Regions from separate parts of the Priestia sp. TRM10 genome, predicted to be linked through region 2. Evidence: riboswitches for the same ligand, from Rfam matches in the RefSeq annotation. Region 2 holds a riboswitch; each other region holds the start of a gene.
What was found. A riboswitch is a leader RNA that binds a small molecule or an ion and turns the genes downstream of it on or off. The one in region 2 is predicted to bind thiamine pyrophosphate.

Region 1 (5,675 bases), on a different contig from region 2:
TTTGATCATAGTGAGCTGACTCTTTGAAGCGATTGTAATGAGCAAGAGCAATTGTAATAAACTCATCTTCTTCAAAATGAAAGGCTCCAATTGTTTCCTTCATCTTTTTTCATCCTCTTGCAATTTTATTCTTTCTCTTTAGTTTGTACCACTTTCTCTATTTTTTGTAACACAATATTGCGAAATATTTCTTTTTCATTTAACAGCTGATGATCTCCTCCATCTACTATAATGCATGAGGAGTTTGGAAATTTTTTTTGTAGAAATGGCAAGTTATAACGATGTAAAACGGTTTTATCTTTATTTCCTTGAATAAAAGTAACAGCTTGAGTAGAAGCACGCCTGTTGTCAAGCGTATGCGTCCATGCTTGTACAGCTTTTATCCATTCTAACGGAAGTCTTGTAAACTGAAGCGGATCCCTTCGCACCTCTTGAAGGTATGCTTTATCGCTTGAATTTCGTCGAAATACTCGTTTGAAGCTTTTCACATATGGAAAAAGAAGCGGAATAGATAAAGCTGCCAGCTGCCACCCTTTCATCCGGACAAGAGGGGCAAGAAAGAACACATGCCTAAATGGGCATACATGACTATCTTTTAAAAGATAATCAACAACAACCCCTGCCCCTGTGCTATGTGCCACAACAAATGGAGGAAACTCTTTTTGACAATATGTATGGATAAAATGTGAGAATGCTTCTCTATATTGAGAAAACTCTTTAATCGTCGCTTTCTCTCCTGTAGAGAGACCGTGACCTTGTAAATCATAGCATATAACTTCATATTTCATATTTGTAAAATAGCGGATAGCATGCTTTAATGTTGCGCTATGATCATAATAGCCGTGAAGAACTACAATTGTTCCACGCTTATTTTCGGGACGAAAACGCTGCATGAAGAAAGATTGTGAACGATGGTCAAAAAAACCGAACTCATACTGAAGGTTTGACACATCTAGCTTATAAAACTGAAGATAGTCCGTAATTTGATGATATTCTTCCTTTTGCCGATACAAAGTTGGAAATGGAAACTGTTCTTTGTCTAGCGATTGAAAACTATACATGTCATCCTCCTCTTTCTCCATTTTATATCAGTATTCTCTTTTTATCAGAAGAAAATCAAAATAAAAAGGGTGACACTATAAGTCGAAATTTCTCTTCTTTTTATTTTAGTTGTAGCAAACAAACACTAGTTTTGACAACCTTTGTCTTTCAGCAGGAAAATGAGGCTTAATTGAAGGAATAGTGTATTAGCATAAAAAGACAAGATGAAAACATAACGATACCAATAATGGATTTTTTAATAAAAACTGACGTAACCCGCTTGAGGAGGAGTGAGTAAAATGCAAACGTATACGACGAAAGAAGCTGCTAAAAAGGTCAATGTTCCGCCAAGAATTATTAAACAATGGGAAAAAGAACTCGACGGATTTTTTTACATTCCTCGCACAAAACAAGGTGCACGCATTTATACAGAAGAAGAGCTCCAAATGCTGAGAACGTTAAAAGACATGTACGGAAAGAAAACAAAAAAAGAAGAAATTAAGCTGTTTCTTAAAAAGGCGAAGCAGAAACCAGAATCCTCACAAAATAGTACTGAGCAGTCTAATGTCTTATCCTTTGCTAAACATAACAGTTCTCTTAATGAAAATAACAATGAAAAAAAACAAGCACCACCTCCTTCTTCTATCGATCAAAAAAAGCAGCAAAGAGTCGTTGAACAGCGTATTAAAGCTGAACGTGAACGCCAGCGCCTTCAGCAGGAAGAAAAGAAAAAGAACGAGGAACTTTCTACAATGCGCCCAGTAGACTCTACTCCTCAGCCTGTAAATCAAGTAAAAAGTGAATTGGTTGAAAAAGTTCAAACATACAAAGATGTATTTGAAGCTTTCGATACATTCAAACGCGAACTTTTAACAGAGGTCAGAAATGAAATTCGCGGTGAAGTGAGAAATGAAATTATTTCTGAAGTAAAAGAACAGCTTCAACATAACAATGAACAGACAGTAGAAGCAATTGAAGCGATTAATGCGGTTGTCTCTGAATCTGGTGAACAAACGTCGAAAGAAGTGCAGAGAGAGCTCAAACATGTTTCAAGCCGATTAACAAAAATAAGTGAAGAAACAACTGAAGAAATGCAGGGGTATGTTGAACAAGTTTCAGCAGAAGCATTAGACAGACAAGCTGAGCTCAAACATTGGCTTACAAATATTGAACAGTCATCGGGAAGTTCAATGGATGAGATGAAAAAAATGGTTCATGAGTTAGAAGAAAATTCAAAGTCGACAAGCTTTGAACTTCGCTCGTTTGCTCATGAGATGACGAAGCGTTCAGACTGGAAAGCAGATGAAATGAAAGATTTAATTGATTCTATTAAACGTGATAGAGCAGCATATGTAAATGAACTAAAGCATGACAGACAAATGCATCGTCAAGATATCGAAGAGCGTGAGCGCCTCTTCCACGACTTTGTTCATAATTTTAGACAAACAGCAGCAGCTGAAGAAGAAGAAAAAGTCAAATCATGGTGGAGGTTTTGGAAATAAAGGAAGAACGAGAGCCAAATGGGCTCTCGTTCTTAGCGTGGATTTGTTTTTTCTACAGATGTATGGGTGCTTTTAGGATTTTCATTTATTTCACGTGCGATTTCCATTTTATTCGTTTTGTTCACACTTTGTAAACCAGACTTTGTTTTTTGATTACGCTTTGTCATCGCCATTCTCCTCCTTTTATACTGCTTTCCCTTTTAATATGGGCGAGAATACTCGCCTTCATAACCTAATTTGAAGCTTTACAAACATTTCCGGATAAGGGATATACAAAGATGGAAAAATCATGTTATACTAAGTGCAATTACATAGGAAGTCCACTAGGGGTGCCGTAATGGCTGAGATAAGAGCTTTCTTAATCCCTTTGAACCTGATCTGGTTTATACCAGCGTAGGAAAGTGGCAGCAGCGTTTTTTCGCTCGTTGTCCACTCTTGTTATGAAGAGTGGTTTTTTATTTCCTTTCCCTTTTGGCCTTCCACTATAAGGAGGAAAAATGATGTCTTTTAGTCAAGAACTTCGTCACGTTGCAGCACCTGTTTACGAAACAATTTTCAATCACCCTTTTGTGAAAGGAATTGGAGAAGGAAACGTTCCAAAAGACGCTCTTATTCACTACGTTTGTCAAGATTTCGAATATTTAACTTCTTTCTGCCGCGTATATGGCGTTGCTATTTCACGCTGTGAAAATCGTGAACAGATGGAACTTTTTAATGAACAAATCAATTTTGTGCTTCATAGCGAAGTTCATCCTCATCACAATTTCTGTGATGTTGCAGGAGTTAAATATGAAGATCTTCAAGCAAAACCACTAGCACCTGGTGCACATCATTATATTAACCATATGACAACCGTTGCTCAAACAGGCTCGCTTGGAGAAATCATCGCGGTTCTTCTTCCTTGCCCATGGACATACTTAGAAATTGGTCAAAAACTAATTGAGAAACACAATCCAACAGAAGATCATCCTTTCTATGAATGGATTATGTTTTATGGCAAAAAAGAAATGGACTCTGTCACACATAAGCTTTGCGCTCTCTTAGATCAGTGGGCAGAAGGCGCTTCAGAGCGTGAAAAAGAAAAAATGAAAGATCATTTCATTAAAAGCTGTGAGCTTGAGTATTTATTCTGGGATATGGCTTATCAAAAACAGCAGTGGCCAAGTGAAATGAACCCTGTAGAAGCATAAAAAAAAGAGAGACACCTGTCTCTCTTTTTTATTGAATATCTAATTTCTCGTTTAGTTCTTCCGCTGCTTTCTTTGGATCTTGATTTTTTAAAATAGCTGACACAACAGCAGCTCCTTTAATACCTGTTCCATTTAATTTTTCAATGTTTCCAGCTGTAATTCCACCAATTGCAACAGCTGGAATACGTACGCTTCCCGTAATTTCAGTCAGCTCTTCTTTTGTAATTCCTTTTGCATCAAGTTTTGTGCTTGTCGGAAAAACTGCGCCAACTCCGATATAATCTGCTCCGTCCTCAACTGCTTTTTTCGCTTCTTGAACTGTTCGGACAGATACGCCAACAATCATATCTCCTACAAGAGAACGCACAACTTTTAGTGGCAAATCATCTTGCCCAACGTGTACGCCAAAAGCCCCAACAGCAAGTGCTACATCTACCCTGTCATTAATAATGAGCGGAACGTGAAATCGATCAAGAAGCTTTTTAAGCCGGAGGGCACGCTCATAAAACTCTTTTCCGTCCGCTTCCTTTTCACGAAGCTGTACGAGCGTTACCCCTCCTTCAAGCGCTTTTTCCACTTTTGCTAAAAGTTCTTCTTCTGTTCCCCCAAACAAATCTGTAACAAGATACATTTTATAAGATAGGTTGTTTTGCTTCATACATTTTCACCTCTTTTTCCCACGTTGTACTCGTAAGTGTTGATAGTTCGTCAAAAAGATTAATTTTAAAAGTGCCAACCCCTTCTCCTTCTTTAAGACGCTTTACGGCTCTTTCTCCAGCAAGTCCCATATAGGAAATACCAGCAAGCGCTCCTTCTAACACACTCCCACTTGCTCCAACAAAACAGCCAATAATAGATGCTGTCATACATCCTGTCCCACTTACACGCGTTAACATCTGGTGACCATTCTCTACGTAGACGACACGCTCTCCGTCTGTAATAACGTCAATTTCTCCACTTATGACAACAACAGTGTTATACTTTTTGGCCGTTTTTTTAGCAATTGTAGTTTTATCTTCATCAACTTCTCCAGCATCAACGCCTGAGGTTTTAGCTTCTACTCCAATAAGAGAGGCCACTTCAGAAACATTTCCTCTAATAACCGTTACCTTTACTTGCTCTAACAGCCACTGAGCAGATTTCGTACGATATGTTGTAGCCCCAACTCCAACAGGATCAAAGACAACGGGAATGTCTTTTTCATTTGCTTTTCTCATTGCTTTTTCCATTGCAACAAGAGACTCTTTTTTGATTGTCCCAAAATTAATGACAAGTGCAGAAGAAATAGACGTCATTTCTTCTACTTCTTCAATAGCATCTGCCATAACAGGAGAACCGCCAGCAGCGAGTGTTGCATTCGCACAATCATTAATTGTCACAGCATTTGTAATATGATGAACAAGAGGATTTTTTTCTCTTGTTTCCTTTAACAACTCACTAATTCTTTGTTTCATCATTAGACTCTCTCCTCTTTATAGACGCCCGCTTTTTCGTAAAGATCATAAAAATGATGAGTTGGGCCATGTCCGCTTCCGATGTTTAAGCTATTCTTAATAGCTCCTGTAATATATTCTTTTGCTTGTTTTACCGCATCTTCAAGGGCTAATCCTCGTGCTAATCCTGCTGAGATGGCAGCTGAAAGCGTGCAACCTGTGCCATGCGTGTTTTTTGTTTGAATTCTCTTTCCATAAAAGTGTGTGAACATTTCTCCATTAAAAAGAACATCTGTTGGTTCTTCTTCTAAATGTCCGCCCTTCATTAAAACGGCTGATGGACCTTCCTTTATTAAAAGGCGTGCTGCATCTTCCATCTCCTCGATTGTCTTAATCTCTGCTCCTGTAAGTTTGCAGGCTTCAGGAACGTTCGGTGTTACAACTGATGCAAGAGGCAATAGTTCTTCTTTTAATGCCTCAACAGCTTCTGGGTGAAGCAAGTCATAGCC
Region 2 (5,675 bases):
AGATTAGTCAGGATATTACGCTTTACCGCTTAGGAGGACATTTTAAAGGAGGCGCTGTACTGCATTGGGAAAATGAAGATGGTGTCTTACTTACAGGAGATATTGTTCAAGTTGTAGCAGATCAACGCTGGGTTAGCTTTATGTATAGCTATCCAAATCTAATCCCTCTCCCAGCCTCTAAAGTGAGCGAAATGGTAGAACAATTAAAGCCTTTACATTTTGATCGACTTTACAATGCTTTCCACCGAAGTGTAAAGGAAGATGCCAATAGAGCTGTACAACGATCAGCCGAGCGCTACATTAAGGCTTTAGATGGCTCACTATTAAATATATAAATAAAAAAGAGTTTCCCTTTAAGGGAAACTCTTTTTTATTATGATGCGTGTCGCATCTTTCTCATAACAAAGCTAACAATTAGAACTAGGATGACGGCACCGATAATTGCAGGGATAAGGGCAAAACCGCCAACAGTCGGGCCAAAGCTACCAAAGATAAGTGAACCTAACCAGGCTCCGATAAAACCAGCAATAATATTTCCAATAATTCCACCTGGGACATCACGACCTGTTAAAATTCCTGCAAGCCAACCGATAATGCCACCAACAATAATTGTCCATAACCACGACATGTCTTATCTCCTCCTTTATCAAGATTGTTTTCGTTGCTTAGTTAAAGTATACCCAGAAGGAAAATTTAAAAACATCATTGAGCACATAGAAATTAAACCTATAGTAAAATTGAAAGTTTTTCTTTTTCTTCAACTTTAATTCTATTTAAACTTCTTTGTAATGAGAACTTTTTTCACATTCATCGTGACTCTCTTTGACATTCTTTTTACTATAAATATAATGACCAAAATGAATTTATGAACTTTTATAGAAAGATTGTTTTTATGGTTTACATTAATTACTAAAGGGCGTATGATAGCATCAAAAGGTAAACAATTTATCTTTTAAATTCAAAAAAGGGAGGAAAACAAAACGTGTGGGTAATTACTGTTTATGCAGACCAAGACGTAAAAATGTACGAGTTTGACGATGAACATGAGGCAAAGGAAGCGCTAGGAAAGTTAGAGAACTGCTCTTGCAAGATTCTCTCTCAAGTTATTTATTATAATGACGAATTCATCGTTGAAAAGGCGGCTGTTTAATTTTAGGACATGGGCCCCTTTAAAGGTATAAACTTTACATTACCCTTATGGAGTTCCATCAATTGAAACTTTTGAAAATTTAAAAATGTAATTTTGAAACGAATTGTAGAGATAGTAGATTATTAACGCTATTTACTCTTAATAATATATTTCGCTCACGCCAAAGTTTAGCACCGTTCAATGAACGGTGCCTTTTTTATTGAATATCTTCAGGCCACGTTTCTCCGCGATAAGCCATATCCCAAAAAAGAAATTCAAATCGACTTGTATTTAGAAAAATTTCCTCTAGTTTCTTTCTTTCTTCCTCTGATTTTCCTATTGCTAATTTATTCATTAAGTCTTTTAACCAATTTGAAAGTTCACCAAATTCCTTTGAACTGTACATCTCTACCCATTCTCCGTAAAATTCATGTTCAAGAGCTCCTGGAATTTTAGCCAATTCCCTTCCAATTTCGTTATAGCTCCACATGCAAGGAAGAAGAGCTGCTACAAGGTCGGCAAGTGTACCATTTTGCGCAACTTGCAGCATATAATGTGTGTAGGCAAGTGTTGAGGAAGCAGGCTGAGCATTTTCAAGCTCTTCCTCTGAAATAGCAAATTTTTTCGCATATTGCCGATGAAGATCCATTTCGACATTTAACGTAGAATGCAAGATCTCTCCAAATTTACCCATTGTTTCAACATCAGTCGCTTTCACACTTCCAAGTGCAAAAAGTTTTGCATAGTCAATGAGATAGAGATAGTCCTGAATCATATAATGACGAAAACTTTCTTTTGGAAGAGTACCATGACCGATCCCTTGAACAAATGGATGCTTATGATTTGCGTCCCAAATGTGTTTGGCTTTTGCATAAAGTTCTTCACAGAATATCATTTGTTTTCCCCCTTTTTTGTATGACACCAGTTATAAATAAATTCAATTAATACTTTTGTGAAATCTACTAAACTCTCAATTGATACTCGCTCATTTATAGCATGTGCATACTTTGTTTCCCCTGGTCCATAAATAACGGTTGGGATTCCTGCTTCCCCTAACCATCCTCCGTCTGTGACAGAGGTAGACATTTCTATTTCAACTTGTTTTTTCAAAACCTCTTTGTGGATATGCTGAAGCATTTTCACTCCATCATGAGTTTCATCAATTTCAAGTGCAGGAAATATTTCTCCTCTTTCCTCGATCATTGATGCTCCCCCCCACCTAAAGCTTGGGGGATGATTCCTTAACCATAGGTCACCATGAGACATTCTTAAAATATAATCTTCAATTTCTTTTGTTACACTCTCGTAGGTTTCATTTGGATAGAAATGCACTGTAATCCATAGACGACACTCATCAGCTACAAAAGCAGGATGTCTTCCTCCTTCAATAACAGCAGGATTAATTGTTGTTGTTCCAGGGAGAAAACCATTATAAGTTTTTGTGACCATCCAATGTCTTTCGAGTTCATTGAGCCAGTTAATAATTTTCATCATTTTCTCAATTGCGCTCGCTCCGACCGTTTCCCCTCCCGCTGCAATCATATGTCGTCTTGTTCCATCATGAAACGTTTGATCACTTTTTACCGTAATCCATCCTGTAATTACGCCGCCCTGACCACGAATAACCATTTCACTTGTATCTACAACAAGTGCAAAATCAGCACTATACCCTCTTTCACAGCACTGTTTTGTTCCTGCTTCTCCTACTTCCTCTCCAATCACAGATTGAAAAATTACATCACCAGGGAGTTCTATCCCGTGAGTTTCCAATAATTCTAATGCAAAAAGAGCGCACCCTAATCCACCTTTCATATCGGAAGTTCCCCTGCCGAAGAGATATCCATCTCGTACAAAAGGAAGGAATGGATCACGTTCCCACTGCTCGTTTTCATCCACTTGAGCCACATCTATATGGCCGTTAATAATTAAACTTTTATACTCTTCACTATCCTTCCCCTTTTTAACTCCCACGACATTTGGATCGTTTTCATAAACATCCCACATTTCAACTGCGAATTTATTTTGTTTAAGCTTTTTTGCCACAAATTCTTGTGCTTCCTTTGTATTACGGGCAGGAGGGGCAGGCGTTTTAAATTTTACGAGTTTCTCAATAAGTGAGATTAACTCTTCTTTTCTTAACTCTACTTCCCCTAAAATCTTTTCTATATGTTCCATACTTTCACTCCTTATTAGAGCGAAGGAAACGAAAAAACCCCTTCACAATGTGAAGGGGTGTGATTATGTACGAATGCTAAATAAAACAATTCGCCAACCACTTCCCTTCGCTAGCATTACCTAGATCAGGTGTAAGGGTCAAGACACTTGTCTCTCTCAGCCTTTCACGGCACCCCTAGCAGTCTTACTTCTCTATTATTATCATAATACTTTTTTTATTGCAAACGTTCATGGCAACAGCTTAATCATAAGAAAGATAAAAATAGCTCCTCCAATTAAAATGCGTCTAAGTCCTTTTCCCTTTGAACTTTTCAGTTTATGTAAACCCCAAATGATAAGAGAAATTCCTAGTGTCACACCCATCAAGTCTAAAAAAAGTTCCCTCGACGTTATAAGCGCAAGAAGGGGAAACAAAACGGTCAAGAAAGCAAAAAATAAACCTATAACGAAAAGTGATAGATTTCGTTCGTAATTTCCATAAGACATTGCGTTCCTCCTTTATAGAAATACTAACAAAAAGAGATTTAGGATGATATAGGAACGTCGCCTCGTTTTATTAAAAAAGCCTTTTAAGGAGTGTTCATATTCTTAAATATATTCATAACATTTTCTTTAAGACTTGCAGCTTGCTCATTTTCCGTTTGGATTGCTTCGTACACTTCTTGCCTATGAACTTCAATATGTTTGGGAGCATTGATCCCTAGTTTAATTTGTTCCCCATCAATATCTACAATTTTCAGTTCAATATCTTCTCCAATGCGGATACTTTCGCCAACTTTCCTTGTTAAGACAAGCAAAAAGATTCCCCCTACTTCACCATCTTCTGAAAGAGTGGATGTTTAGTTTTATAATCCGTGCCTGTTAAAATAATTTGTCTTCCTCTTTTTTGTTCACGATTTAAAATAAGCGGTGCTTGTAAATTGATAGTAGACTCCAGGAATGGGTCCATCATTGTTACAAAAGCATAGACCATTACATTTTTCTCTGAGGTAATATCAAGTTCTGTCATATAGTGAGAAGCTAAGTTGAAGTCATATTCTTTATAAAAAGCAAACGGATCTGCAATCACAAAAGCTAAATCTGGTGTTTTTAAAGACTGAAGTAAAAAGAAGACATCTTCATCATTGAGAGGTAAAAGAGTAAATTTCTTTTCTCCTAAGAAACCAGGAATACCTTTCGAAAAAGTAATCACCTCTTCTCGATTCACTTCTATTTCCCCATGATATTTCGTTGCTATTTTCATCTTTTCACCACTTTATAGTATTGTTATTTTTGACATTTCTAAACAGAAAGCTCGGCGAATGCCGAGCTTTTTTATTGTCTATTATGCTAGAAAGTCTACTAAACTTGGCTGCATAATTTTAGCTCCCACAGCTAATGCTGCCCGCTGAACAGTCTCCTGCATTTGTAGGTCCATAATTGCTTTTTCAAAATCTATATCTTCTACATCTGAAAGTTTCTTTTCAAGAAGTTCTCCTTGCTCGTTTAAACGTGTTTCCATAATTTCCAGACGGTTTGTACGAGCTCCGATGAGAGTTCTAGCACTTATAATAGCGTTAATATTTTCATCCATTGCAGAAAGTTGATCACCAATTTCCTCCCCTGATGAACCTTCTGCTAAACTTTTTTCAAGCTTTGTGAGATTATCAAAGAAAGCTTGACTAAAAACGCCCGTTCCATCAGTACTAACATCAATTGAAAGACCTTTAGACAGTTCAATCGATATTGGTTTCTCACTAGTTCCTACAACAATTGTTCCACTCTTATTATCTACTGGCGCTTGTCCAGTATTTATTCCGTTAAAAAGAAACTTTCCTTCAATGTTTTTATTCGCAATTGAAACAAGATGTTCTTTTAGTCCGCTCACTTCGAGTCTAATAGCTTCTCGCTCGTCTTCAAGTTTTGTTCCATTTGAAGCACTCACTGTAAGCTCTCGTATTCGTTGCATCACTTTATTTGCTTCTTCTAGAGAACCATCGCTGTTATCAAGCCACTTGTAGGCTTCTGTAAAATTTTCTTTATATTGGTTATTCTCGTTTAAATTTGTTCGGTAATTTAAGCTTTTAACAGTACCGATTGGGTCATCAGATGGACGGTTCAACTTCTTACCACTTGTTGCTTGTTCTTGTAAATTCATTAGTTTCTCATAGCTGTTGCTCATATTACGCAACGTATGTTGAGAAATCATGGACTGTGTTACTCTCATCGTTTTCCCTCCACTAGCGGCCAACAACGCCCATATTGTTAATGATTCGGTCAAGCATCTCATCCATGACCGTCATACTCCTTGCTGCTGCATTATATGCATGTTGAAACTTAATCATATTTGTCATTTCCTCATCTAAAGAAACCGAGCTAACACTGTCTCGCT
Region 3 (5,675 bases), on a different contig from region 2:
GCGTCAGGGAAGTAGAAGAGGAGCTTGGCGTTGAAGTAGCGTTCAACAACCTTCTCTCGCTTGGCGTTATTCCATATAGCGTGACACTTCCATATTTTATTGACAAAGAGCTAGCGCATGTTTTCATTTATAAAACTCAGCACACATTTGAAGGATATACCCTTCAGCAAGAGGAAGTTGCAGGTCTTGTAAGAGCCAAACTTTCTTCCGTTGTTGAGCTTTGGTTAGGTCAAACGGATAGTATTGAGGTGGAAGGATTTCAAATACATCAAAAAGATGAGAAAACCTCGATTAATAAAGCCTTTTATTGGGAAGAATTTGTTCAACATAAGCCATTTTACTATAAAAAAATCATCCATGAATTGCATAAAACATTTCATTTCTAGCTTAAAAAAATCAGGTTGATTCCTAATTAATTAGGAATCAACCTGATTTTTTACCGTAAGAAAAACGTTAACCGAACCATATCTTGACAGCGGATGCCATTTTCAAATAATGGTTCTTTGTAATTTTCTAAAAAGAAGTTGCGTTCAATACCTGTCATGCGAAAGCCGCACTTTTGATAAAAAGCAAGCTGATTTATACTTGAATTTCCTGTTCCAACTTCAATGATTTCGTAGCCCTGTTCTTTTGTACTTTGAAGGACATGCTGAATTAATTTTTTGCCAATTCCTTTTCCATGAAGCTGTTCTTTCACTGCGATATTCACAAGTTCAATACTCTTTTCATTTTTTTCTTCTAAAATGTAGGCTCCGATTATTTCCTTATCTTCTTCCGCTACAAAACAAACGCCTTTTTCTAAATGTTCCTTCACTTTTTCTTGAGAAGGATCTGCAAGTAAGAGCAAAGAAAAAGGAGGCGTTTCCTCTCTGTGTAAGCTTCTTATTATCACAACAACACGTCCTTTTACAATTTGTATTTGTCATTCAACCTTCTTGAAGGAAATGGAATGTAGAGGTAAAATTTACAGTATACAACCATTTTACATCATGTAAGGAGTTTTGAACTTGCTAAAAAATAAAAGAGTAATTGTAACTGGAGCAGGAGCAGGTATTGGAAAAGAGATTGTGAGACTTTGCTTAGAGGAAGGAGCTTCAATTATTGCTTGTGACGTGAATGAGGAAGCTTTAGTAGAGCTAGAAAGATCAATGAAAAACATCAACTTATCTACATATACAATAGACGTTAGTTCTTATAAAGAAGTTGTTCGCTTTTTTGAATGGATTGATGAAAGAGGCGGGGAAGTACATGCCCTAGTAAATAATGCAGGGATTTATCTTGCACAAAATATATTAGATTACACCGAAGAAAGCATTGATTCTGTATTAAATATTAATGTTAAAGGAGCCGTCTATTTTTCACAGTTTTTTGCAAAGAAGCTGATGGGGAATAATGAAAAGGGAACAATTGTGAATATGTCGTCAGTATCAGGAATGGAAGGAAGCTCTGATGCCATTTATGGGATGTCAAAAGCCGCTATCTTAGGATTAACAAAAAGCTGTGCAGTAAACTTCTCCCCACATATTAGAGTAAATGCTGTTGCGCCCACAATGGTTGATACAACGATGATGAAGAGTATTCCAAAGTGGCGAAAGCAAGAATATTGGAACAGTCAGCTCATCCAAACACCTGTTACAGCTAGAGATGTAGCTGAAACGGTTCTCTTTCTCTTATCTGACAAATCTAAGCACTATGCAGGAGCAACATTTGATCTCAACAATGGAGGATATTTAAGATAGAATTCATAATAAAAAGAAGAAACCTATATTTTAATCGCTTGTTGAAATATATGGAAGATAGTTTTATAATGATAGCTGTTAGACCTTTCTAACATTGAGCAGAGTTTAGTAGAGTAGAGGAGAGATCGTAAAGATGAGTAAAAATGTATTTTATGAACAAGTTGGCGTTGCTATGACGTGCAGATCTTACGAAGAGTATGAAAAGATGTTTGACTTGAAGATGGAACAATTTAAAGCCGGAAAAGTGTTAGATGTGGCTGCAGGAGCTTCTTCTTTCGCAGCAAGCGCTTATCGTAAGGGATATGATGCTTACGCAGTAGATCCTTTGTATAATCTATCCCCACGAGAGATGAGAAAACACGGCGAAGAAGAAATCCAAGAAGCTAGTCGTAAGCTTAAAAAAGGGGCTCGAACTCTTTTATGGGATTCCTATAAGACGCTAGAAGAACATGATAAAATTCGAAGAGACTCGTTTTCCTTATTTATGAAGCAATATACGCAAAACGAAAAAGATCAACGCTTTTTTCACGGAGCGCTCCCGCATTTGCCTTTTTCAGATCAGACTTTTTCTCTCTTGTTATGCAATCATTTCCTTTTTTTATATGAAGCACAATTTGATTTTGAATTTCACATAAAAGCAGTGAGAGAAATGATTAGGGTAACGAAAAAAGGTGGAGAAATTCGAATTTATCCGCTTGTTGGATTTAATCATGAGATTTATCCATATTTAAATAGTCTAATCGAAACGCTAGAAAACGAGCACGTGAAAATAAAGCTCCTTCCAACAACATTTCGATTTATGCCAAAAGCAACCGAAATGCTCGTTATTTATAAAAAATAGAATAAAAAAGCTTCCTATTTTAAAATGGGGAGCTTTTTTATTTAATAAAAGACTATGTTCATAATAGATTGTCGCTTATTGGACTACTTACTGTACCTCTGAATTCTTTCGTTTTTTACTGGAGCAAATAAAGAACAAATGAGAAAGGCTATCCTTACGCAAAGTGTATGTATTATTGAATGGTCAATAACATTTCTAATTTCTAATCTAGAACGGCTCTTTTATTTTCAATCATTTCGCTAAAAACGTTCATTAAAGTATATATATTTTAGAAAACGTCTGTAATTATTTTTAGACTTAAACAGACATTGAAAAGAATAGATTTCTCTTAAAACAAATCCGTCTGTAGAAGTACACTTTTATGGACGTTCACTTTGTGAACTATCTGTTTGAATTCACTTTTTATGAAGTGGAAAGGTAATTAATGGATATGACCATTATGTCTGTTCGTTATGGGAATAAATGTAAACTTGTTGTTAAACAGTTTTGCGCTTTTTTACTACATGGAACATGTTTTATATAAACTAGAATTGAATCAAAAATTCAGTAATGTTAATTTTAGAATAACAAAGTTATAGAAATATTTTAACTAGCCATATTTTCTTGACATGAATTTATTAAAACTATAACATTGAATATAACTTAAATATATGCACTAGGGGTGTTATTTAACTGAGATGAGTATTAACTCAAACCCTTTGAACCTGAACTAGCTGAAACTAGCGTAGGAAAGTGTAAACTCTAATACATACTTAAAGAGCGATTGTGCCTTATTCTTAATATGTAGTTATTTGTTTTTACGCAATTTTCCTATGGGAAGGTTGCGTATTTTTTATTTTATCTATCATTTTATTATTTAAGTTTCATCAAAATTAAAAATATAGGAGTTGTTATGATGACTAGAACAGTATTAGTAACAGGGAGTAGTAGAGGTTTAGGAGCAACTATTGTAAAGACATTGGCACAACAAGGATTTCAAGTGGTTATCAATTACTATACAAGCAAAGATGCTGCTGAGAAGCTCGTTTCTGAGATTGGTGAAGAGAATGCTATTGCAATTCGGGCTGATGTAACCAATCGTAAAGAAGTAGATAAAATGATAAAAAAAGCAACGGAATATTTTGGTCAAATAGATGTTGTAGTCAACAATGCATTAGTAGACTTCAAATTTGATCCAAACAAACAGAAAACCTTCACAGAACTCACTTGGGATGATTATCAAAAACAACTAGATGGTACTTTAAAAGCAGCATTTAATGTAGTTCAAAGCGTCATACCTCAATTTATTGAACGACAAAATGGAAGTATTATCAGTATAGGTACTAATTTATATCAAAATCCTGTTGTACCCTACCACGAATATACAACAGCTAAAGCTGGATTAATAGGTTTTACACGTAATATCGCTTCTGAATTAGGACTACATGGTATAAAAGCGAATGTAGTTTCAGGTGGATTATTAAAAATGACTGACGCCAGTGCTGTTACAACACCAGAAGTGTTCGATTTAATTGCTCAATCAACGCCATTGAAGAAGGTGACCACACCTCAAGATGTAGCCAATATGGTCGCTTATTTATCTTCGGAAAATGCGAACGGTATTACAGGTCAAAATTTCACAGTAGATGGCGGTTTAACAATGAACTAATAGCTTAAATTACCATAGATAAGCCTTCAAAAAAGGGAGTATACAAGACAATTAATAATGATGTATTTTGAGGTGTGAAGAAATGACAAAAACTAAAGAAAAACAACTACACTTAGGTGTTTTGCTGTATGGTTGTGGCCACCATCAAGCTGCTTGGTTAATGCCTGACTCAAGCGTTGAACGTATTGGAGACATTTCCTATTACCAAGACTTAGCTAAATTATCGGAAAAAGGTTACTTTGACGCAGTATTCTTTGCTGATAATCAATCATTTCCAGGTAAACATTCTAGTGATATGCCAGCATTTTGGTTTGATCCAGTAGTCAATTTAACTGCTATTTCTCAAGTGACAAATCATGTGGGATTAGTTTCAACAATCTCAAGTACTTTTTCTAATCCTTTCACAGCTTCACGACAACTATTAAGTTTAGACCATATTACGAAAGGACGTGTTGGTTGGAATCTCGTTACGTCAATGACTGATTTAGAGGCGTTAAATCATAGTATGGAAAAACTACCTTCTCATGATAAACGCTATGAGAAGGCAGATGAATTCGCTGCTTTAATGAATAAGTTATTTCTTTCATGGGACAGTAATGAGTTTCTACATCATCGAGAAGAAAGAAAATTGATAAATCCTTCAAACATTCAGCCTTTTAATCATGATGGTACCTATTTTAAAGTGTATGGCCCATCCACTACGCCAAAAAGTCCGCAAGGCAAACCAGTATCAATGCAAGCAGGGGCATCTAAACAAGGCATTGCATTAGCCGCAAAATATGCCGATGCAGTCTATTCAGTGTCGTGGAACTTAAAGCAAGCAAAAAGATTTCGTGAAAAATTAGATGAACAAGTTAAACAAAGCGAAGACAGCAATAGACATATTAAAGTATTTCCAGGCTTAGTAACCTATGTAGGTCATACTCATGAAGAAGCTTTAGCTAAAAAAGCAGCATTAGATGAGCAATTACCTCTTGAAATAGCTTTAAAACAGTTGAGTTTCTTTATTCAACAAGACTGTTCTAATTGGGAAATTGATAAAGAAGTACCTCAATTACCCCCAGTAGAAGAATTTACTGGTCCAGTTGGACGTTACGAAACGATACTCGAAATTATTAATGATACACAACCTACAGTAAGAGAATTATTAGGATATCTTAATGCAGGCGGTGGACATCACACATTGATAGGTACACCCGACGAAATTGTGGATCAGATGGAAGTCTGGTTTGAAGCTGGTGTAGCTGACGGATTTAATCTTATGCCTCCTACATTACCCGGTAGTTTAGAAGATTTTGTTGAACTAATTGTTCCTGAAATGCAAAAAAGAGGTATTTTCAGAAAGAAATATGAAGGTCATACCTTCCGTGAACATTTAGGATTAACATGATAAATTATTATAAAATAACTGTACTAGTTGAAGAGATAAGATGTTGGTATTAGTATA
Region 4 (5,675 bases), on a different contig from region 2:
TATAAAAAACGCGTCCTTTCGCCCCTGTAAATCCTTTTGACTCCATAGCAAGTGCTGTTCGTTCTGCTTTACGAATAGCGCTTGCTAAAAGAGGAATAATATAACGCTTCAACTGATGAATTCGGTCTTTAAGCGTTGTTGCTCGTTTAATTCCACGAATACGATGAGCATTTTGAATGGTTTGAAACTCATCTTTCATCTGAGGTAGAAAGCGATAACCTGCTAGTATACCGTAAGCGAATTTAGGGGGCAGCTTACATTGCTGCATAAGACTTAACATCAACTCTGTTTTATCTGTTGTAAAAATAAATAACAGTGAGAGGGAGGCAAAACCAAGCACTCTTAAAGCGAGGCTAAGTCCATTTTGAAGCGTTGTCTCTGTAACCGTAATAAACCAAAAATGAGCGATAACCTTGCTCCCTGTTTTAAATTCTTCGTCTGCAAAAACGATAGAAGTCCACAAGTAGCCAAAAGCCACAAGCAGAAAAGGAAGCAGAACAAGGAGCCATCTTTTAAAAGAAACCTTGCCAAATGCAAATGTGGCTAAGACGGTGAGGATAAAAAATAATAAAGGCGTCCACACTGTCAAAAAGAGTGATAAAAAAATCACAGAAAGCAAAACAACAAGTCCTTTTATAGCAGGATTAATCTCTTCAAGTTGCAAGGAGTTCACCATCTTTCTCTAGCGCACATTGGACTTTTATTTCAAGCGGGAGGTCAAGATTGGCTTTTTGAAGCAAATCTTGTTCTCTCCAAAGCACTTCTGTTCTTCCGTTAAAAAGCAACTTTCCTTCATGTAAGACAAGAACCCGATCAGCTTTTTCGTGAACAAGCTCCATATCATGAGTAATTAAAAGCACTGTTGTCCCGTCCTTAACACGCTGATCCAAAAGGGTTAGAAGCTCTTTTGTTGTTTGTGCATCTTGTCCAAATGTTGGCTCATCTAAAATTAAAAAGGATTGTTCATCGACAAGCATTGTTGCTACACTTAAGCGTCGCTTTTGACCTTGACTTAGTGAAAAGGGATTTTGATCTCTAACATGCAGAAGTCGGAACGCCTCTAGCACATGTTTCGTTTTCTCTGTTATCTCTTTTTCTAGTAAACCTTGCAGCCGAAGGCCAAATGCTACTTCTTCAAAAACACTATCTGTTACGAACTGATGCTCAGGGTTTTGAAAAACATAGCCTGTTTTTTGACGAAGTGTTTTTTCATCCCATTCTTTTAAATTCTTATTTTCTAATAAAATTTGACCTGAAGAAGGTTTTTTTAAACGAGAAAGCAAGGTGGAGAGCGTAGACTTTCCAGCGCCATTTGTTCCAACAAGAGCTACGATTTCACCTCGGCCAATCTTAAACGAAAGATTGTTAAGAAGGAAAGGCTCTTTCTTTTGATAAGAAAAAGAAACATCTTGAACATCAATAAGCGTTTCTTTTTCTCTTTTCTTTTTCTTCCTATTGAAAAAGGGAGGAGAAGACTGAAGTCCTTTTAGAAACTCTTCCATTGAAAGTGGGAGAGCGCCTTTTTTGTACCAGCCTTGTTCAATTCCTGTATAGGCAAGAGAACTAATATGTGGAATCCATGTCCCGTGTTCAATCAAAAGTTCATAATGATGTTTAAAACAGTCTTCTAACGAAGTATCAAGAATCATTTCGCCATCTTTATTAAAAACTAAACAGCGCTTTATGAGATGAACCCAATCATCTAATTTATGTTCAATAACTAAAAGCGTAAATTTATATTCCTCCTGTAGCGTTGAGACGAGTGAAACAAGTTCTTTCGTTGAAGCAGGATCAAGATTTGCAGTTGGTTCATCTAGAATAAGAATGTCTGGTTGAAGAGCGAGCACACAAGCAAGTGCTAGCTTTTGTTTTTGACCTCCAGATAGAATTGAAATAGAGCTTTGTTTATAAGGAAGAAGTCCAACAAGAGAGAGTATTTCATCAATACGCTCTTCCATGTTTTCTTTTGGATAGTTAATATTTTCAAGCCCAAAAGCAACTTCATCTTCAAGCGTTAACATACAAAACTGATTATCTGGATTTTGAAATACTACCCCTACGCGTTGGCAGGCTTCTCCGGCTTCAAAGGAAGAAAGATCTCTTCCAAAAATCTGTACCTCTCCCTTCAAACTACCATCAACAGCTTCTGGATATAATCCATTAAGACAAAGCGTGAGAGTACTTTTGCCTGCACCACTTGGGCCTAATACAAAAATACTGTCACCTTTAGACGCTGAAAAGGAAATATTCTGTAGCTTTTTTTCTTCATCTTCTTCAAATGAAAAACTTAAATTTTTAACTTTAAGAGGCAGTTGATTTTCGATCATTTTTTGTTCCCACCCGTTTTTTACGTTCTTTTCCAAGAGCAAAACCATTTAAAACCCCTGTGTTTGCCAGTTGATCACTTAACCATTTACCAAGTAAACCAGCAAGAAGAGCTCCGCTGGCAAGTCGGACAGCAAGCATTGTACTAACATAAGAAGGATCAAGAGCATTGTAGCCTGACAAGAAATAGCCCATGATAAAGCTTGTTACAGAGGCTCCCATACCAGCTAGCATAAGAATCGGCAGTGAGTATCGTTTCCAACCAGTAGCTGCGAATACAAGCTCAGGGCCTATTCCTTGCACAACTCCTGTTAAAAGAAGACGAGGACCTGAGGCATTTCCAATCAGCAGTTCAACAGCAGCAGCAATTGTTTCTGAAATGAGGGCTGCTCCTGGTTTTCTAATGATATATGCTGTAATAATTGAAACAATAAACCATATTCCGAAAATAAATTCATATCCTAAGAGTCCGAACATTCCGAACAACACATTTCCAAGCTGTGTGAAAAGAAGGTACACAACAGCAAACACAACAGCTAATGCAGACATTACGACAATTTCTTTTAGTTTCCAGCTCTTTGTCATTTTCCATCACCAGGCTTTCTTTTTGTTGAAGGGCTGTTTGCTGATAAGTTGACGGTCATCACAACGTGACTTGCTTCTTTTTGGGAAGAAAGAAAAGCATCCTTAATTGTCCGGAAAATAGTGTGTGTATCTCCATCAAGATGTGTTGCATAGTGAACACCAGCAACAAATACTCCCTCGTCTTTTGCTGTTTTAACGCCATCCATAATTACGTCCATGTAGTGGGAAATCCCCATCGGATAAAGAGCGAACTGCATAGCTGTTTCAATCGAAATATCCTTGCTTTTCTCCTCGTTTAAGAGCACATCATCTTCGGATAAGTAAACATCACCTTCAGAGTCTCCAGGGCAACCAACAGAGAAAGAACCATTCAATACAACGTGAACACCTGTTTTAGCTGCGTGAAGATAAATAGCTTTTACAACATCGAAAACATGTTCATTCCGTCCGCGTACACATGTGCTCACATTATCCGTTTTAATCCATACTTTTGATGTATCAACCTCTCTTAGCACCGTTTTAATCACTTCAATAAAGTTATCGCACATTGGATAAAGAGAGAAGCGACATCCATAGATTCTGCTTGTTCCGCAAAGCTGTTCATTCATTTCTACTTCCTCCTAAAAGTTTATAAACACAAAAAAACTGCATCTTAAGGAAGATGCAGTCACATAGACAAAAATGTAGAGTCAATCAACATAAAAGTCGTATATTGCTACACTTCCCCACGCTAGTATTATCTAGATCGGGTTATAAGGGATCGGAACAAAAGTTCACATCTCAGCTAATTAGCACCCCTAGTGCGTTATACTATACAGTTTTTTCGCTTATACACATCATAAAAGAAAGATGCTTTTTTGTAAATAGAAAGATAGATTACAAACCAGCGGAAATTTGCGTAGGCCGCTTTGTTTTCTTTTTTCTAATGCTAGGAATCTTCAAATATGTCCAAAGTCTCCAAATCCATTCCAAAGGTCCAATGATGAAGAACTGGAGCCACAGTTTGCTAAGGAAAAGCTGAATCGTAAAGAAAACAATGGTAAATACGATACCGCTTGTAACCCCTACTTTGCCGAATAATCCAAATCCATATCCATAAAAAAGGAAGGTGAAGAAGATGGATTGAGAAAGATAGTTTGTTAGAGAAAGTTTTCCAGCTCGAGCTAACGCATTTGATAGTTTTTTCCATCGTTTACTATAGGTTAAAAGAGCAATGCTTGAAATATAAAAGATGGCGACAAGAGGAGCTCCTAATGAAGCACTAAGACCTTCTAAACTTTCATTTTGCATAAATTGTGGGACGATCTTTAATGGAAATCCAATAAGAAGAGAAATCCACCACATTTTTTTATAAAGAGAAACATAGCGATCTGCTTCATGTAGCCACCTTTTAGCTGCAACATACGCTCCTAAAAAGAACATAGGAAGAGAAGCAAGAACACTAAAGAAACCAAAAGCAATCATCTCTCCATCGCTTGTATCTTCAAAAGGCATACTATTGTTTCTAAAATGAACAACTTCACTATAAGAGCCTGTTGAATATACCTCTTTTTCTTGTGCAAGGTAGGAAGGACTTGTTACAAGAGTATCTTCACTTCCTTCTTCAACAGGAATAAATGAAAAAGCGCTCATTAAACCGATAATCACAAGAGCAATTGTAAGCCATACTTTTGGTTTGCACCAGAGAAACAAAAATAAACAAAAGCCACATAAAGCGTAAGATGTTAAAATATCGCCTTCCCAAATATAAGTTCCATGTAAAAGTCCAAATGCGAGAAGAAGAAGGAGACGACGTAAGTAAACGGTCCAAAAACGTCGCTTTTTTTCTCGACTTCGATCTCTTAAAATCATAACACCAAATCCAAATAGAAAAGAAAAAAGGGTTACAAAGCTTCCAGTACCAAAAATATTAATGAAGGAGGCTGAAATCTTTTCCAATCCTTGAGATGTTTCAATATATTCATATTCACCAAATAGTCCATATTGAAAAATGAGCATATTAACAAGCAAAATTCCAAAGAGCGCAAAGCCTCTCATTGTATCAACAGAAGAAATTCGTTCAGCACCTCTGAGAGGGGAAAGAGCATTTTTCATATATTTAATCTCCTTTATATAAGTTCTAACTCCACTATATCGTATGAACATTACCAGCCTTCAACTACTAGCTTAACAATACCTTAATTATGGTTAAATAGTCATAAAAAGTAATTCTCAATTTTTTAGGATAATGCTACGATTGGATTATTAGGAATAATGTTCCAAGGAGTGTTAGTGATGAACAATGAAAAAATATTGCTTGTTGATGATGAGAAGGCTTTAACAGAAATGCTTAGTGTTGTGCTAAAGAAAGAAGGATTTTCAAATATTAAAATAGCTCATAACGTAAAGGACGCGTTTTCATATTGTAAGCAAGAACAGTTTGATTTAATTGTGTTAGATATTATGCTTCCAGATGGCTCTGGATTTGATTTGTGTCCGCAAATTAGACAGCTTACAAATGCCCCTATTTTATTTTTAACGGCACGTCAGTCAGATCTTGATAAATTAACAGGATTTGCGATTGGAGGAGATGACTATATTACAAAACCATTTAATCCACTTGAAGTGGTGGCTCGTATTAAAGCACAGCTAAGACGTCGTGGGTTAAATGAAGCAGAAGTCACACGTGAGCAAGAACAGTTTTCATTTGGAAATGTTGTGCTTTGTGAACGAGCAGGAGAGCTTACAGTAAAAGGGCAAAGAATAGAGTGTCCTGCTCAAGTTTT

Region 1: linked by a shared signal. The riboswitch ahead of tenA (thiaminase II) and the one ahead of ACK3CR_RS09585 (acetylornithine deacetylase) in region 2 are both predicted to bind thiamine pyrophosphate.
Region 3: linked by a shared signal. The riboswitch ahead of ACK3CR_RS01050 (3-oxoacyl-ACP reductase) and the one ahead of ACK3CR_RS09585 (acetylornithine deacetylase) in region 2 are both predicted to bind thiamine pyrophosphate.
Region 4: linked by a shared signal. The riboswitch ahead of ACK3CR_RS06485 (Ykof family thiamine-binding protein) and the one ahead of ACK3CR_RS09585 (acetylornithine deacetylase) in region 2 are both predicted to bind thiamine pyrophosphate.

The regions. Positions count from the first base shown of each region.
Region 1 is NZ_JBJZOT010000013.1:521,567-527,241, reverse strand. It holds gene ACK3CR_RS14015 (AAA family ATPase) at 1-103, opposite strand, end outside; gene ACK3CR_RS14010 (alpha/beta fold hydrolase) at 126-1,061, opposite strand; gene ACK3CR_RS14005 (MerR family transcriptional regulator) at 1,341-2,543, shown strand; gene ACK3CR_RS14000 (hypothetical protein) at 2,576-2,710, opposite strand; TPP riboswitch at 2,859-2,960, shown strand; gene tenA (thiaminase II) at 3,044-3,733, shown strand; gene thiE (thiamine phosphate synthase) at 3,762-4,391, opposite strand; gene thiM (hydroxyethylthiazole kinase) at 4,366-5,190, opposite strand; gene thiD (bifunctional hydroxymethylpyrimidine kinase/phosphomethylpyrimidine kinase) at 5,190-5,675, opposite strand, start outside.
Region 2 is NZ_JBJZOT010000011.1:243,657-249,331, reverse strand. It holds gene ACK3CR_RS09605 (MBL fold metallo-hydrolase) at 1-335, shown strand, start outside; gene ACK3CR_RS09600 (GlsB/YeaQ/YmgE family stress response membrane protein) at 374-628, opposite strand; gene ACK3CR_RS09595 (hypothetical protein) at 983-1,150, shown strand; gene tenA (thiaminase II) at 1,347-2,024, opposite strand; gene ACK3CR_RS09585 (acetylornithine deacetylase) at 2,021-3,304, opposite strand; TPP riboswitch at 3,390-3,491, opposite strand; gene ACK3CR_RS09580 (hypothetical protein) at 3,533-3,790, opposite strand; gene csrA (carbon storage regulator CsrA) at 3,874-4,101, opposite strand; gene fliW (flagellar assembly protein FliW) at 4,113-4,547, opposite strand; gene flgL (flagellar hook-associated protein FlgL) at 4,629-5,510, opposite strand; gene flgK (flagellar hook-associated protein FlgK) at 5,524-5,675, opposite strand, start outside.
Region 3 is NZ_JBJZOT010000002.1:199,775-205,449, forward strand. It holds gene ACK3CR_RS01030 (NUDIX hydrolase) at 1-386, shown strand, start outside; gene ACK3CR_RS01035 (GNAT family N-acetyltransferase) at 437-892, opposite strand; gene ACK3CR_RS01040 (SDR family NAD(P)-dependent oxidoreductase) at 1,008-1,739, shown strand; gene ACK3CR_RS01045 (class I SAM-dependent methyltransferase) at 1,873-2,580, shown strand; TPP riboswitch at 3,228-3,328, shown strand; gene ACK3CR_RS01050 (3-oxoacyl-ACP reductase) at 3,476-4,228, shown strand; gene ACK3CR_RS01055 (LLM class flavin-dependent oxidoreductase) at 4,311-5,618, shown strand.
Region 4 is NZ_JBJZOT010000007.1:263,426-269,100, forward strand. It holds gene ACK3CR_RS06470 (energy-coupling factor transporter transmembrane component T family protein) at 1-664, opposite strand, end outside; gene ACK3CR_RS06475 (ABC transporter ATP-binding protein) at 654-2,327, opposite strand; gene ACK3CR_RS06480 (ECF transporter S component) at 2,302-2,910, opposite strand; gene ACK3CR_RS06485 (Ykof family thiamine-binding protein) at 2,907-3,518, opposite strand; TPP riboswitch at 3,616-3,719, opposite strand; gene ACK3CR_RS06490 (DUF418 domain-containing protein) at 3,787-5,004, opposite strand; gene ACK3CR_RS06495 (response regulator transcription factor) at 5,185-5,675, shown strand, end outside.